3 regions of the Dermacoccus sp. NHGro5 genome follow, and region 1 is predicted to be linked to each of the others. Evidence: predicted binding sites of a transcription regulator. Region 1 holds the regulator's gene; each other region holds the start of a gene.
The links. Region 1 encodes LexA, which represses DNA repair genes until DNA is damaged. Its sites were predicted from a motif close to TCGAACANNTGTTCGA; they were not measured.
Positions count from the first base shown of each region.

Region 2: a site for LexA is predicted at 1,645-1,660, ahead of J4Z35_RS09670 (DUF6504 family protein). Genes of this name have one in related genera too.
Region 3: a site for LexA is predicted at 3,182-3,197, ahead of J4Z35_RS02035 (HNH endonuclease signature motif containing protein). Genes of this name have one in related genera too.

Region 1 is NZ_JAGEKQ010000026.1:105,150-110,036, reverse strand. It holds gene nrdR (transcriptional regulator NrdR) at 19-477, opposite strand; gene J4Z35_RS11500 (LysM peptidoglycan-binding domain-containing protein) at 788-1,216, opposite strand; gene lexA (transcriptional repressor LexA) at 1,554-2,270, shown strand; gene J4Z35_RS11490 (Sir2 family NAD-dependent protein deacetylase) at 2,361-3,194, opposite strand; gene J4Z35_RS11485 (LysR family transcriptional regulator) at 3,265-4,197, shown strand; gene J4Z35_RS11480 (ComEC/Rec2 family competence protein) at 4,188-4,887, opposite strand, start outside.
Region 2 is NZ_JAGEKQ010000019.1:75,133-80,019, reverse strand. It holds gene J4Z35_RS09680 (Rv2175c family DNA-binding protein) at 57-431, shown strand; gene J4Z35_RS09675 (polyprenyl synthetase family protein) at 447-1,541, opposite strand; gene J4Z35_RS09670 (DUF6504 family protein) at 1,707-2,012, shown strand; gene J4Z35_RS09665 (SAV_6107 family HEPN domain-containing protein) at 2,064-2,540, shown strand; gene dnaE (DNA polymerase III subunit alpha) at 2,544-4,887, shown strand, end outside.
Region 3 is NZ_JAGEKQ010000004.1:228,236-233,122, reverse strand. It holds gene J4Z35_RS02050 (ABC transporter ATP-binding protein) at 1-1,167, shown strand, start outside; gene J4Z35_RS14330 (WYL domain-containing protein) at 1,267-1,554, opposite strand; gene J4Z35_RS02040 (NAD(P)H-binding protein) at 2,189-2,887, shown strand; gene J4Z35_RS02035 (HNH endonuclease signature motif containing protein) at 3,208-4,788, shown strand.

The DNA of each region.
Region 1 (4,887 bases):
CTCGGCAGGCGCGCGGGGTCAGGACGCCGAGGCGGCGTACTGACGCAACTCGCTGACCGCCGTCTCGAAGTCCTCGAGCGATTCGAAGGCCTGGTAGACGGAGGCGAAGCGCAGATAGGCGACGTGGTCGAGTTCGCGCAGGGGCCCGAGGATCTCGATGCCCACGTCATGGGCGTCGATCTCGGCGGCGCCCTTCGAGCGGATGGACTCCTCCACCTGCTGGGCGAGAACGGCCAACTGGTCGTCGGTGACCGGGCGGCCCTGGCACGCCTTGCGAACCCCGGACATCACCTTGTCGCGCGAGAATGGCTCGCTGACCCCGGAACGCTTGACGACCGTGAGACTCGCGGTCTCCATCGTCGAGAACCGCTTGCCGCAGTTCGGGCACTGACGGCGCCGCTTGATGCAGGTGCCGTCCTCGCTCGAGCGCGAATCGACGACTCGGGAGTCGGTGTTGCGGCAGAACGGACAGTGCACGTCAAACCTTCCGACGGGGCTGGGACACTCGGGACGACGGCGCTCCACCCCGGGATTCCGGCCTCAGAGCGCAGATGCACATCAGCGGAGGAGAATCAACATCTAGGGGGAAGCGGGGGCCGAGGCCCCACATGTAGAGATATTAGGCCCCTGAGACCCGACGCGCAACAGCACCGAGGCCGCGTCCACTCGCCCTGCGCAACCTCGCGACGACCCCCGCCACTCGTGCGCCGCGGAATCCTGCGCCAGCCGGGGGAAGGCGACTCACGCCCCCTCGAACCCTCGAACCGACGATGGCGATCGTCACACTTCACGGTGCGGGGATGATCACCTTCTGGCCGGCCTGCACCTGCGACGAGCCGAGGTTGCTCTCGTGCTCGATCGCGACGACCGCCTGGTCGTTGCGCACGCCCGGCATCTCACGCGCCGCGATCTGCGAAAGCGTCTCCCCCGCGCGAACGGTGACCTCGTGCCGCTGCGTACCGTCGACACCGCTCGCCATCGCCCGGCCCGCGAGGATGGCACCCGCCACGACGACGAGAGCCACGCACACGGCCGTGAAGCGACGACGGGCGAAACGAACGCTTTGAGAGTTCGTGACCACCTGCACCGCGCCACCCGTGGGCACGAGGTGGAGGTGCGAGCGGGATGCCGCAGCGTCGACCCGCGCCACGCGGCGCACGTCGACACCCGAACCCAGCACGGGCTCACGTCGAACTGCAGTACTCGAAGCAACCATCGGAACCACTCCTTCTCTCGGGACACCCCCGAGGCGCCGCCACACCGTCACCGGTGCGGCTTCCTCACGCGACCCGGTCAGCCCGGAGGGACCGAGCGAACACGCGTGCGATAGAACAACTGTACGACACCCGAACGTGCTTTCGAACGGCGCGCACGGGTTTCTTCGTACACATTTTTGAAAACTGTGTGCGACACCGCGTACTGTGGGTGATGTCAGATACACAAGCACCGCGCACCGACAACCCCGTCATGGCGGGCATTTCCATCCCGCCGGAGGGTGCACGTGTCGCCACCGCGACCACCGACGTGCGACGAGGACCAGGAGGGGTCACACCATGGGTGACGTTCATTCGATGCAGGAGCGCACGCCGGGCAAGCTGACGCCACGCCAGCACAAGGTGCTCACCGTGATCCGACGTTCCGTCGACGAGCGCGGCTACCCCCCGAGCCTGCGTGAGATCGGCGAGGCCGTCGGTCTGACGAGCCCGAGTTCGGTGGCCCATCAGCTCGCCGCACTCGAGCGCAAGGGATACCTGCGCCGCGACCCGAACCGCCCGCGCGCCATGGAGGTCGTCTCCCCCGACTCGGGTGCGGCGACCCGCGGCTACCGCGGCAACGCCGTGTCTGCGCTATCCGAGTCGCAGCACGACGAGACGGGCTCGGGCGACGAGCGACCCACGCCGTCATACGTGCCGGTCGTCGGCCGCATCGCGGCCGGTGGCCCGATCCTCGCCGAACAGGCCGTCGAGGACGTCTTCCCGCTACCGCGTCAGATCGTCGGTGACGGCGAGCTGTTCCTGCTGCGCGTCGTCGGCGACTCGATGATCGATGCGGCCATCTGCGAGGGCGACTGGGTCGTCGTGCGACGCCAGGCCGACGCCGCCAACGGGGAGATCGTCGCGGCACTGCTCGACTCGGAGGCCACGGTCAAGACGCTGCGCCGCAGCGAGGGCAAGACGTGGCTCATGCCCGCGAACGAGGCCTACTCCCCGATCGACGGCGACCACGCGAGCATCATGGGCAAGGTCACGGCCGTCCTGCGCAGCATCTGAGGCGCTGGCCGCGCCGCGCGGATCGGTCCAGCGTGTGGTTGCAACTCGACTCTCAGCCCCTTCTGCGCCCCGACGTTCGACGCCGAGACGTCAGGACGTCGCGAGGTCGAGCCCCAGCGCGTCGCACACGGCGGTGAGGGTCGGGCCGAGGGGTTCGCGCACGACGAGGTCGACCCGCTCCTCGCCACGCATCGCGCCGAGCCCGACGAGGGCGACCGGCTTCTGCTGCTTGAGGGCGGCGAGCACGAACCGGTACCCCGACATCACCTTGAGCGAACTGCCGAGCACGAGCACGCCCCGGCAGCGTTCCACTGCCCGCATCTGCGCCTCCACGACCTCAGGAGCGACGGACTCACCGAACATGACGACGTCCGGCTTCACCGTCGTGGCCGTGCAGCGCAGGCACGCCGGCACGATGACACCGCGCTCCAGCTCGACCGCGACGTCCGCGTCGCCGTCGGCGAGCAGGCGCGCCTGCGTCGGCAGCTGGGGGTTGAGTTCGCGCAGGCGTACCTGGAAGCCACGGCGCCCTTCCCGCGTCCCGCACGCGACGCAGACGACGTGCTCGAGCGACCCATGCAGCTCGGTGACGTCGCGGGCACCGGCACGCGCATGAAGGCCGTCGACTTTCTGCGTCACGAGGTGATCGACGAGGCCGCCACCCTGCAGTCGCGCCAGCGCGACGTGCCCGACGTTCGGTTCCGCCGCGTCGAAGATCTCCCAGCCGACGGCACTGCGCGCCCAGTACCGTTGACGCGCCTCGTGGGTGGCGAGGAACTGTTGGTATGTCATGGGAACCGTGCGGCGCGTGCCGTCGGGGCGCCGGTAGTCGGGGATGCCGGATTCGGTCGAGATGCCGGCGCCGGTGAGGACGAAGAGCCCTCCCGCGCGCACGAAATCGGTCAGTTCCGCGACGCCGCTCATCATCCTGCCCCTCCCATAGGTCTGCGTTCGATTGTCTCAACAATGGATAAGAGCACGTTATTCTTGGTGCATGATCGATGCAGCCGGGCTCCGCGTCATGAAGGCGATCAGCGACGAGGGCAGCTTCACCGCCGCCGCTGCCGCTCTCGGCTATTCTCAGCCGGCCGTGTCGCAGATGGTGCGCCGTCTCGAGGAGAAGACCGGGACGGCTCTAGTGGAGCGCCTCGGCCGCTCGGTGCGGCTGACGGAGGCCGGGCAGGTGCTGGCGCGCACTGCGACGCCCGTCCTCAGTGCCCTCGAGGCCGCCGAGAGTGAGGTCGCCGCCATCGCTGGGTTGCGCGCCGGGCGGGTGCGCCTCATGGCGTTCCCGTCGGCATCGTCAACGCTCGTCCCGCGCGCCCTCGCACTCGTCAAGGAGCGGTTCCCAGACGTCAAGGTCAGCTTCGCCGAGGCCGAACCCCCGGAATCCCTGGCGAGCCTGCGTGCCGGCGATTGCGACGTCGCCGTGGCGTTCACGTACGACGACGCGGACCCGCTCCCCGCAGGCGAGGACCTGGACCCGTTCCTCACCCGCGGGCTCCTGCACGACGACGTGCGTCTCGCCGTCCCGCGCGATCACCCCCTCGCCGCAGCCGAGAGCGTCCGCATGGAGGAGCTCAGCGACGCCTCGTGGATCGCGGGGTGCCCCCGATGCCGTGGCCACCTCGTCAGCCTCGCCCAGGGCGCCGGTTACGCGCCCGACGTCGCGTTCGAGACGGAGGACTATGTCACCGTTCTCGGCCTCGTCGCGGAGGGCCTCGGCGTCGCGCTCATTCCCGAGCTGATCCTGCGCTCCACGTCGCATCCGGACGTCGTGACGTTGCCGCTGCTGCCGTCGAGCCGGCGCTGCGTGTTCGCCGTGACGACACCCGACCTGCAGCGGGTCCCCGCCGTCACCGCCACCCTCGAAGCCCTCGCCGACGCGGCAGCACGGGTGCCGAGCGCGCAGCACGCTCATCGCTGAGCCTGCAGGCTGATCGAGCCACCCGTCGCGAGGGCGTCCACGTCACCCTGCGTGTCGGTACGCCACACCCGCGCGTCGTGCCGGGCCAACAGTTCGAGCGTCTTCTTCGTCGGGTGACCGTAGTCGTTGCCGGCGCCCACCCCGATCACGGCCTGACGCGCGGCCGCCGCCTCGTAGAGGCGCTCGTTCTGGTTGGAGCTACCGTGGTGCGCCACCTTGACGAGGTCGAACGCGCGTCGCCGGGCGCTCTGACGCACCTGTTCGATCACCGCGGCCTGCGCCTCACGTTCGCAATCGCCCAGCATGAGCGCGTGATACGCGGGCGCCGATACGTCGAGCACGAGTGAGGCGTTGTTCTGCACCGACCCCTCCGTCATGACGCGGCGCGGCCACAGCACCTCGATCGTCACCTCGCCGATGACGAGGCGTTGTCCCGGTGCGAGCGCCCCGAGCGAAGCCCGAGGCTGTTCGAGCGCTGCTTGCACCGAACCCAACGCGCCCTGCTCGCCGCGCGATCGTGACGACGCCGCTGTACCGCGGCCTTTGAGTCCCTCACTCTCCTGAGCGCCCTCCATGACCCACGTTCCGAGGACCGCCACCGGAGCGTCGGAAGCACGCAAGACCTCAGCCAGTCCGCCCACGTGGTCGGCGTGGAAGTGGGTGAGGATGACGGCGTCGAGCGTCGTGATG
Region 2 (4,887 bases), on a different contig from region 1:
TTGGTGGAGGCGCGCTCGACGTGCGCCGATGAGAGAGTCTCTGGCACCCTGTGAGGGTGAATGACGCAACCGCACCTGACCTCGAGACCCTCGTCGGCGACTGGCTGACCGTGCCCGACCTCGCCGAGGAGCTCGGCATGTCGCTGCGCCAGGTGCGTCAGATGATCGCCGACCGCGAGATCATCGCGAGCCGCGTCGGGGAACGCAACGTCGTCGCGGTGCCGGCCGCCTTCATCCAGGGCGGCGGCGTGCTCGCCTCGCTCATGGGCACCGTCACGGTGCTCAACGACGGCGGGTTCGACGACGACGAGGCCATCCGCTGGCTGTGCACGCCGGACGAGACCCTCCCGATCGACGGGGCACCGATCGACATGCTGCGCGCGGGCCGCAAGGCCGAGGTGCGCAAGCGCGCCATGGAGGACGCGTTCTGATCGCGAGCTGCCGCGTCAGAACGTGCGGGCCGTCGTCGACTCGATGAACGCCTCCAGCGCGGCGTAGGCGTCGGCCGGCACCTGGCTGCGCACGCCGTCCAACGCCGCGCGGGCGCGCTGAGCGCCCTCGGCGATGCGCGCTTCGACGGCGTCGACGGCCCCTGATTCGCGAGCGAGCACGCGAATGCGTTCGACCTCGTCCTCGCGCAGGTCGTCGTGGCCGAAACGCTCGGCGAAGAACGTGCCGACCTCCGGCTCGTCACCGGCGGCGTCGAGCAGGTGAGCGACGAGGACGGTGCGCTTGCCCTCGCGCAGGTCGTCGCCGGCGGGCTTGCCCGTCTGGGCCGGGTCGCCGAAGACGCCGAGCAGGTCGTCACGCAGCTGGTAGGCCTCACCGAGCGCGAGACCGTACTGCGACAGGGCCTGCGTGACGTCGGGGGAGGCGCCCGCGCTCGCCGCACCGATGAGCAGGGGGTGCTCCATCGTGTACTTGGCGCTCTTGAAACGGATGACGCGCAGCGCACGCGCGATGCGCTCGGGCGTGCCCATCGTCGCCCAGGGCGTCGAGGCCTCGAGGACGTCGAGGAACTGACCGCCCATGAGCTGCGTGCGCATGAGGTCGAAGACGGCGCGGCCGCGCGCGACCTCGTCGGCGGGCAGGCCGCTCGTCGCGTACATCTCGTCGGCCCACGTCAGGCACAGGTCGCCGGCCAGGATGGCGCCGGCCTCGCCGAAGCGGTCGGCGTCACCGTCGAGACCGCGGCTGCGGTGCGCGGCGGCCATCGCCCGGTGCGCGGCGGGCATGCCGCGTCGGGTGTCGCTCGCGTCCATGACGTCGTCGTGCAGCAACGCGGCGGCCTGGAACAGCTCCATCGACGCGGCGCAGCGCACGAGGGCGTCGCTGTCGGCTCCACCGGCGGCGCGGTAACCCCAGTACAGGAACGACGCACGCACACGCTTGCCTCCGCGCAGGAGGGTGGCGACGGCGTCGAGCATGAGGTCGGTCTGGCCGCCGAGGGGGGCGAGGACGTCGCGCTGATGGCTCACCTCGGCATCGAGGGTCTCCTGCAGTCGTTCGAGCAGGCGCGGCGCATCGAGAGAGTCGGGCACGGTGCGTTTCCTTTTCCAGATCGGCTACCCGTGAGCCTACGCGTAGCGGCGTGGGAACCGCGACCTGACGGGGTTGTCAGACGTCGGTCGTACATTCTTCTCATCGAACAGAAGTTCGATTTTCGTGGGGAGGGCTCTGCCCTCCACCGAGGAGGAGGTCGTGTGATGCGCGAGTACGACGACGTCGTCGCCATGGGGGTCGACGCGTGCGGCAGGCCCGTGGTCTTCGAGTGGCGCGGGCGTCGCTACCGGGTGACGCAGGTGCTCGACACCTGGCGTGAACGGGTGCCGTGGTGGCGTGATCCGGCCCGTCCCACGACACCTGACGAGCAGGGCGCCCCTGACGTCCAGCGCCGGCTCGAGCAACGCACCTGGCGTGTCGAGGCTACGGCCGGGCGCCGCGCCTCGAGCGGGGTCTTCCACCTCGTGCACCACGGTGAGCGCTGGTCGCTGCGCGCCCTCACCGACTGAGCTCATCGACTGAACCGCCCGTTCCCGCCCCATCGACGAAGGAAGTGCCTCATGACGACCCTGACCACAGCCCCGACCACGTCGACGTCGGTCACCTCGACGAACGCTGCCCCTGCCGTCTGCTCCACCGATCTGCTCGACCTCGTCGCGCGTTCCCACGACACCCTCGTCGAGGCCTGCACCGTCTCGACGAGTTCGCAGCGCTACGTCGCGGCGCATCTCGCGGCGCTGCGCGCCGCTGCTGGGTTGCTCGCGTGGAAGGCGCCGCGCAGCCTCAGCTCCAAGCCGCGCAGTGCGTGGGTGACGCTCGCCCAGCACGCGCCCGAGCTGGGTGAATGGGCGGCGTTCTTCACCGAGAGCGGGCGCCGCAGCCGCGCCGTGAGCGCAGGCATCCTCGTGCCCGCCGCACGAGAGGCCGACGATCTCGTGCGGCAGGCCGAGACGTTCCTGCAGATCGTCCTCGAGCACGCCGGTCTCCCGCCGCTCGCGCCGGTCGGTTCGCGCATGACCCCGGTCCAGGTGAGGTGAACCATGCAGTTCACGCACCTTCGGGTCGCCTCGTCGTACTCGCTGCAGTACGGCACGACCCCACCCGCGACACTCGTCGCCCGCGCCGCCGAGCTCGGGTACGGACGCCTCGCGCTCACCGACCGCGACGGTCTGTACGGCAGCGTCAAGTTCGTCGAGGCGTGCACCGCCGCAGGCCTCGAGCCGATCCTCGGCGTCGACCTCGCGCTGGCGCCCGAGCGCGTGCTGCGGGCGCGTACCCCCGCCAAGGGTGGCCCGGCGCGGGACGAGCGGAGCCCGCGCGTCACCGTCCTCGCCCGCGGTGCGGCGTCGGGGCTCGCGCCGGGGCTGGGGTGGGCCCAGCTGTGCCGTCTCGTCACCGACGCTCATCTGAGCGGTGAGCGCGGCGCGCCCGCCACGAGTCTCGACCGGGTGGCCGCGCACGTCACGCACGAGAGCGAACCGAACCAGCCGGCACTCACGGTGCTCCTCGGCCCGGATTCGGACGTCGGGCAGGCACTCCTGCGCGGTCGTCACGCCGAGGCCGAGGCCCTGGTGCGTCGCTGGCGAACCGCTCTCCCGCACGGCGCGCTCGCCCTCGAGGTGGCCTGCCACGACGGCCCGCCCGAGGCGATGGCCAGTCGGCGTCACGCGACGAACCTGTGGCGCCTCGCCCGTCGGTGCGGCGTGCCCGCCGTGCTGAGCGGCTGGGTGCGTCATGGTGAGGTCGACGAGGCGATCACTGCCGACGTCCTCGACGCGGCGCGCCGTGGGGTGGCGCTCGACCTGCGTCACCTGGATCGCACGAGTGTTCAGGGCCATCTGCGCCCCGAGGCGCAGATGCTGACGCAGGCCGAGGCGCTCGCCGAAGGGCTGGGTGATCTCGGCGCCGCGCTCGAGCTCGTCAGGGCGAGCGACCGGCTGGCGCAGGCGTGCGTCCAGCACCCGTTCCGAGACATCGGCATCGGGGCGGTGCACCTGCCCGAGGTCGAGGTGCTGGGCCTGACGGGCACCGACCCGCAGCGGGTGCTCACCGAGCGCTGTCACGCCGCGGTGAACGGACGCTACCCGCACGCGTCGGAGGCGAAACGGTGCGAGGTGCTGGAGCGGCTCGAGGAGGAGCTCGACGTGGTGCGTCACCTCGGGTATCCGACGTACTTCCTCACCGTCGCGCAGGTCTGCGACCTCATCCGCGACATGGGCGGGCGCGTCGCGGCCCGCGGGTCGGGCGCGGGCAGCCTCATCACCTACCTGCTCGGCATCAGCGGGGTCGACCCCATCGAGCACCGACTGCTCATGGAGCGGTTCTGCACGAGGGCCCGCGCGTCGCTGCCCGACATCGACATCGACGTCGAGTCGGCGCGCCGCACCGAGATCTACGAACGCATCATGGAGCGCTTCGGCGGGGAGCGGGTGACGTGCGTGTCGATGATGGAGACCTACCGGGTGCGCCACGCCATCCGTGACGCCGGTGCCGCGCTCGGGATGGTGCCGGCCGACGTCGACGTCATCGCGAAGGCCTTCCCGCACGTCGCGGCCCGTGACGTGCGGCATGCGATCGAGGAGCTGCCCGAGCTGCGGGCGCGCGGGCTCGCCGAACCGGAGCTCGACCGGCTGTTCGACCTCGTCGAGCGCCTCGACGGGCTGCCGCGGCACATCGCGCTGCATCCGTGCGGGGTGATCCTGTCGAACGCCGGGCTGGCGCAGCGCACGCCGATGGAGGCGAGCTGGCTCGGTTTCCCGATGAGTCAGTTCGACAAGGACGACGTCGAGACGCTGGGGCTGCTCAAGCTCGACGTGCTCGGCATCCGCATGCAGTCGGCCATGGCCCACGCCGTCGCCGAGATCGAACGCGTCGAGGGTGCCGTCGTCGACCTCGACGACCCCGAGTGCGTGCCGTTCGACGACGAGGCCACCTTCGAGCTCATCCGCACGACGCGCACCCTGGGGTGCTTCCAGATCGAGTCGCCCGGGCAGCGGGAACTCATCGGCAAGTTCGGGCCGCAGCGTTTCGAAGACCTCATCATCGACATCTCGCTGTTCCGCCCCGGGCCGGTCAAGAGCGACATGATCACCCCGTTCCTGCGCGCGCGGCAGGGGTGGGCGCCGCCCGAGTACCTGCACGAGAGTCTGCGCCCGGCACTGGAGGAGACGATGGGTGTCGTCGTCTTCCACGAACAGGTGCTGCGCATCTTCGCGCAGACGACCGGCATCACGCTGGCGCAGGCCGACGAGGTGCGACGGGCGATGGGCTCGAGCACCGGGCAGGAGAAGATCGAACTGTGGTGGCGCGAGGCCGCGCAGCACCGCGGCTACACGAGCGCGGAACGCGACCGCATCTGGGAGGTGCTCGCCGCGTTCGCCTCAT
Region 3 (4,887 bases), on a different contig from region 1:
CGCGTCGCGGACATGCTCAGTGCGATCTCGGAGTCGGTCGCGGGCGCCGCGACGGTGCGGTTGTTCGGGGTGCAGGAGCGCACGCAGGCGCGCATGGACGAGACGATCGAACGTCAGCGTCGGGCGGCCATCAGCGCGCAGATCCGCGCGGTCGGTGCGTTCGTGTCGGGGCAGGGCATCTCGGGTCTCGCGCTCGTCCTCGTGCTCGCCGTCGGCGCGTGGCAGGGGGCGCACGGGCGGATGAGCGTCGGTGAGATCACGGCGTTCGTGTTCCTGACGAACCTGTTCACGCAGCCGGTGCAGACGGCGACGGAGGTGCTCAACGACCTGCAGAACGCGCTCGCCGGGTGGCGTCGCATCATCGAGGTGCTCGACACGCCACTCGAGGTCGAGCCGCCCACCGAGCCGGTGACGTTGCCGCGAGGGCCCGTCGGGGTCGAGTTCGATGATGTGAGGTTCGCGTATCGCGCGGGCGACAAGCCCGCGATCGTCGGGCTGACGGCGTCGGTGGCCGCAGGTCGTCGTGTCGCCGTCGTCGGTGAGACCGGTTCGGGCAAGAGCACGCTCGCGAAGTTGCTGACACGACTCGTCGATCCGTCCGACGGTGTCGTGCGTCTCGGAGGCGTCGATCTGCGCGACCTCGACGACGCGTCGCTACGCGCGTCCGTCGCGTACCTGCCGCAGGAAGGGTTCTTGTTCGACGGCACGATCGCCGACAACGTGCGCTTCGCGCGCCCCGACCTGTCGAATGACGACGTCGCCGCCGCGTTCGACGCCATCGGCTGCGGCGCGTGGTTGGCGGGGCAGCCCGCCGGAGTGCTGACGCAGGTCGGCGCTCGCGGCGGGCGGTTGAGTGCGGGGGAGCGGCAGCTCGTGGCGCTCGCGCGCACGTACGTCGCGGGCCCCGACGTGCTCGTGCTCGACGAGGCGACCTCCAGCGTCGATCCCACGACGGACGTCGCCGTGGGTCGAGCGCTCGATCAGTTGATGACCGGCCGCACGAGCGTCGTCATCGCGCACCGCCTCGCGAGCGCCGAGAGTGCCGACGAGGTGTGGGTCATGGACGCAGGGCGCCTCGTGCAGCGAGGCGCGCACACGGCGCTTGTCGCCGCCGACGGGCCCTATGCGCGCCTGCACGCCGGCTGGGTGGCGTCGCACGCGCATTGACGTCTGGGCCATGGCGATCTGTGCCGAGTGGCCCGAGCGTCGGGCGCCCGATGGCGGGTAACTCACACGGAGGCAGGTTGCTACTCGCCATCGCGTGAGTTACCCGCCATCCTGCTCGGCGCTCGCTGATTCGTCATCGCCTCGGCTCGTCGCCGAGTTGCCTCCCGGAAGATGGTTGGCCGGCAGGGGGCCTCGGTCGAAGTCCGATGTGAGCCACCTCTCGAGTGATTCGTCGGGGAAGGTTGGCGGTGACCGGCCGGTGACGGCGGGGTCTGCCGCGGCGGAGGTGATCCGGTCGAGGCGGAAAACGCGCCAGTCGCGACGGTGCAGGTCATGGCGGAGGAGGTACCAGCGGCCCTCGCGGATGAAGCAGATGAGCGGATGCACCTGTCGATCGCAGACACGGCCGTCGCCGTCGGAATGGCGAAGTGCACGATGCCACGTTGGGCGGCTGTGTCAACGAGCAGACCGTGCAGGCGCGCGTCGACAGGCTCGAGCCCACTCGTCAGCACGTTGGTCGCCGTCGCGGTCGCGACGGCTCGTCGACGCAGCGACCCCGGCAGCAGGCGTTCGAGCTTGGCGCGCACGACTGTGGCGTCCGTCGCCCCGGCGGTGTCTCCTTCGAGACCTGCCCCCTCGAGCACGAGCAGGGCCGTGACGAGGGTGGACACCTCGTCGGCGTCGAGTACGAGGGGCGGGATCGTGACGCCCGAGTCCAGGCGGTAGCCGCCGCCGGGACCGGGCGTGACCGCACGCTGTAACCGAGGCTGCGCAAGCTAGCGACACCGCGTCGGACGGATCGCGGCCCCGTGGCAAGACGCATGGCGAGATCAGCCACGGAGCACCATCGGCCCGTCTGGAGCAGACCCAACGATTCGAGGGTACGCGACGAAGGACTCGTGACGGGCTTGTGGGACATGCGTTCATTGTCGTGCGAGATGAGGACCGGAACCGTCTGCATCTGGTCCTAGCGTCATTCCACGAGGGCGCGGGCACACCGCCGCTCAGGAAAGGGTGATCGATGCGCATCGCCATCACGACACCCAATGGAAACGTGGGTCGCCACCTGATTCGTATGCTCGTCCGAGTCGGGGTACGGCCCGTGCTCTTGGCACGGCATCCCGCGCAGATCGCGCGGGAACTGCGCCCCCTCGTCGACATCGTCGAGGCGGATTCGCTGGACCGCGACGAGGTCGTCGCCGCGACTCGCGGGATTGATGCCGTGTACTGGGTGAATCCGAGCCCGATGACCGCTGATCCGCTCGCTGAGCATGCTCGGGCGAGCGAGGCAATCGTGGGTGCCGTCCGCGCGAACGGCATCAGGCGCGTCGTGTTCCACAGCAGCGTGGGGGCAGAGAAGCGCCACTGTGTGGGAGGGATCGACGGCCTTGCCGCGACGGAGTTGTCGCTCGACGCGCTCGACGTCGACGTCACGCACCTGCGGTGCGGTTATTTCTTCTCCAACTTCACCCGGCACCTGGCGGCGATCCGCCAGGGCGAAATCGACACGGTGCTCCGGGTTGATCACGCATTCAGCTGGGTGGCGCCGCGTGACGTCGCCGAGATGGCGGCACTCTGCCTCCTTGACGAGGGGTGGCAGGCGCGTCATGTCCGAGCGGTTCACGGGTCGCGGGATCTCTCGTGGCGCGACGTCACGCGCATTCTCTTCGACCACGTGGGAAATGCGGTGGCGGCGCGCCAGATCAGCGATGCGGCGTGATGTCCCGCTACCTGGGGCCGGGCTCGCCCGTGGTCTCGCGCAGGCGTTACTGGGGATGAGCACCGGAATCCGCGATGATTTCCGTCCCGAGCAGGGGCGGACCCCCGCCACCACGACGCCGACGCAGCTCGCGGGCTGGGTGTACGACGAGCTGCTGCCGATCATGGGTGCGTGACGATCGGGTTGGGCAGTCGCGTTTGAGGATCAGCGTTGGAAGCGCCGCCGGCGCCCGCGCGGGCGTGGTCAGTGAGAGCCGGCTCAATGGATCTTTCATGTGACGGAGCCTACCCCTATTCGAACATGTGTGCGATAATTGGGTCATGGAAACGCTAGAGATGACGGACGCGGCGAACATCGTCGCGCGTCTCTCTGAGCTGCCCGGTGAGGCTGTCCTGGCCGTTTGGGGCGAGCTGACGACGCGGGTCGCAGAGGAGGTTCTCACCGATCCGGCATCGCTCGTTCCGCTCACCGATGGAGGCGCGAGCCTGGACGGTCGGTTGGACGCCCTGATGAGTCACCGTCGCCACCTTGAACGCGCTGCGGCGCTCACACAACGTGTTGCACGCAGCGCCGAAGCGGTCACGCACATGCTGGCCTCCGAACACCATGACAGTGTGCGTCGCCACGACGTCCTCAGCGGCGAGGCGATGGGTGAGGGCGCGTCCGACGATTCTCGGGCCTACGACGTCGAGGCCGGCGAGTTCGCGGCCTCAGCGCTCGGCGGCGCACTCGGGCTGACGGCGCCCGCCGCCCGGGCGATGGCGGCGGGGGCTTCGACGCTGCGTGCGCGCCATCCCGGCCTGCTGGCGGCCTCGGCACGCGGAGACGGCTCCGTGCGGGTGGCGGCGATGCTGGCGGGGGAGCTCGCGCACCTCGAGGCGGACGCTGCGCGCTCCGTGGCACAGATGCTCATCGACAGCGGAGATCATCGACGCGCTCACCAGGCGGCGCGGCAGGCGTGCCGCAAGACCCTGCGTCGGCTCGGTCTCACTCGCCCTGCCGACGAGGTCGAGGTGGAGTCGACGCGCGGGGTGTGGTTCGAGCCGCACCTCGAGTTCGAGTCGCTGTGCACGATGACAGCCGTTCTCGACACCTACGACGCCACGGCCATCCAGGCCGTGATGGAGGAACGTGCGCGGCGCCTGCAGGAAAACTCTGCCCCCGGCGCTCGGCTTTTCGTCGGCGCAGCGCGGGCTGACGCGCTCACCGACCTCATCCTCGAGAACTGCACCGTGACGGCCACGCTGAACCTGCAGGTGCCGATCATCGCGCGACCTCCCGACCCGTCGAGATCCGCCGTCGCGGGGCTCCTCGACCCGCCGAGATCCACGGGCGTCCCGGACGCGGAGGACGTGTCCGACCTGCTTGACGCGAGGGTCCCTCGGCCCGCCATTGGAGTGCCGCCGGGTCATTCCCCGGCGTCGCCCGCAACGTCGTCGATGGTCCTGGGTGCCTGTGGCGTGCGCGGCGTCGGTGTTCTTTCTGCTGGCGTCGTCGCCCGCCTCGCCGCTACGGCTGGTGTGGGATTCACGGCGACGCTCGCGTCGCACCACGGGTGTGGTCGCATCACGACGCTGGCCACCACGACGGCTGCTCACCGCCCAAGTGTCGGCATCGCCAAGCTCGTGCGGGAGCGCGACGGCGTGTGCCGCTTCCCGTTCTGCGAAACGGCCGCCTCGCGGTGCGACCTCGACCACGTCATGCCGTTCGACCAGGGCGGGCCGACGAGCGCGACCAACCTGCAGGCGCTGTGTCGTCACCATCACCGCGCCAAGACCCACGGGGGCTTCCGCGTGAGGATGACGCCCGACGGCGTCTGCACGTGGCTGTCGCCCTCCGGTGCCCGCTGGGTCACCGAACCCGGCGGCATCACACACGCCGACGCCGTTCGCGCCGCCTGACGGCCCTCGCGGCCCTGCGGCCCCGGCTGCCTGCCGAACCCTGATCTCACGTGCTCCGCGCTCTCGGTGCGCCGCCGCTCAATCCTGGTCTGGCGAGGT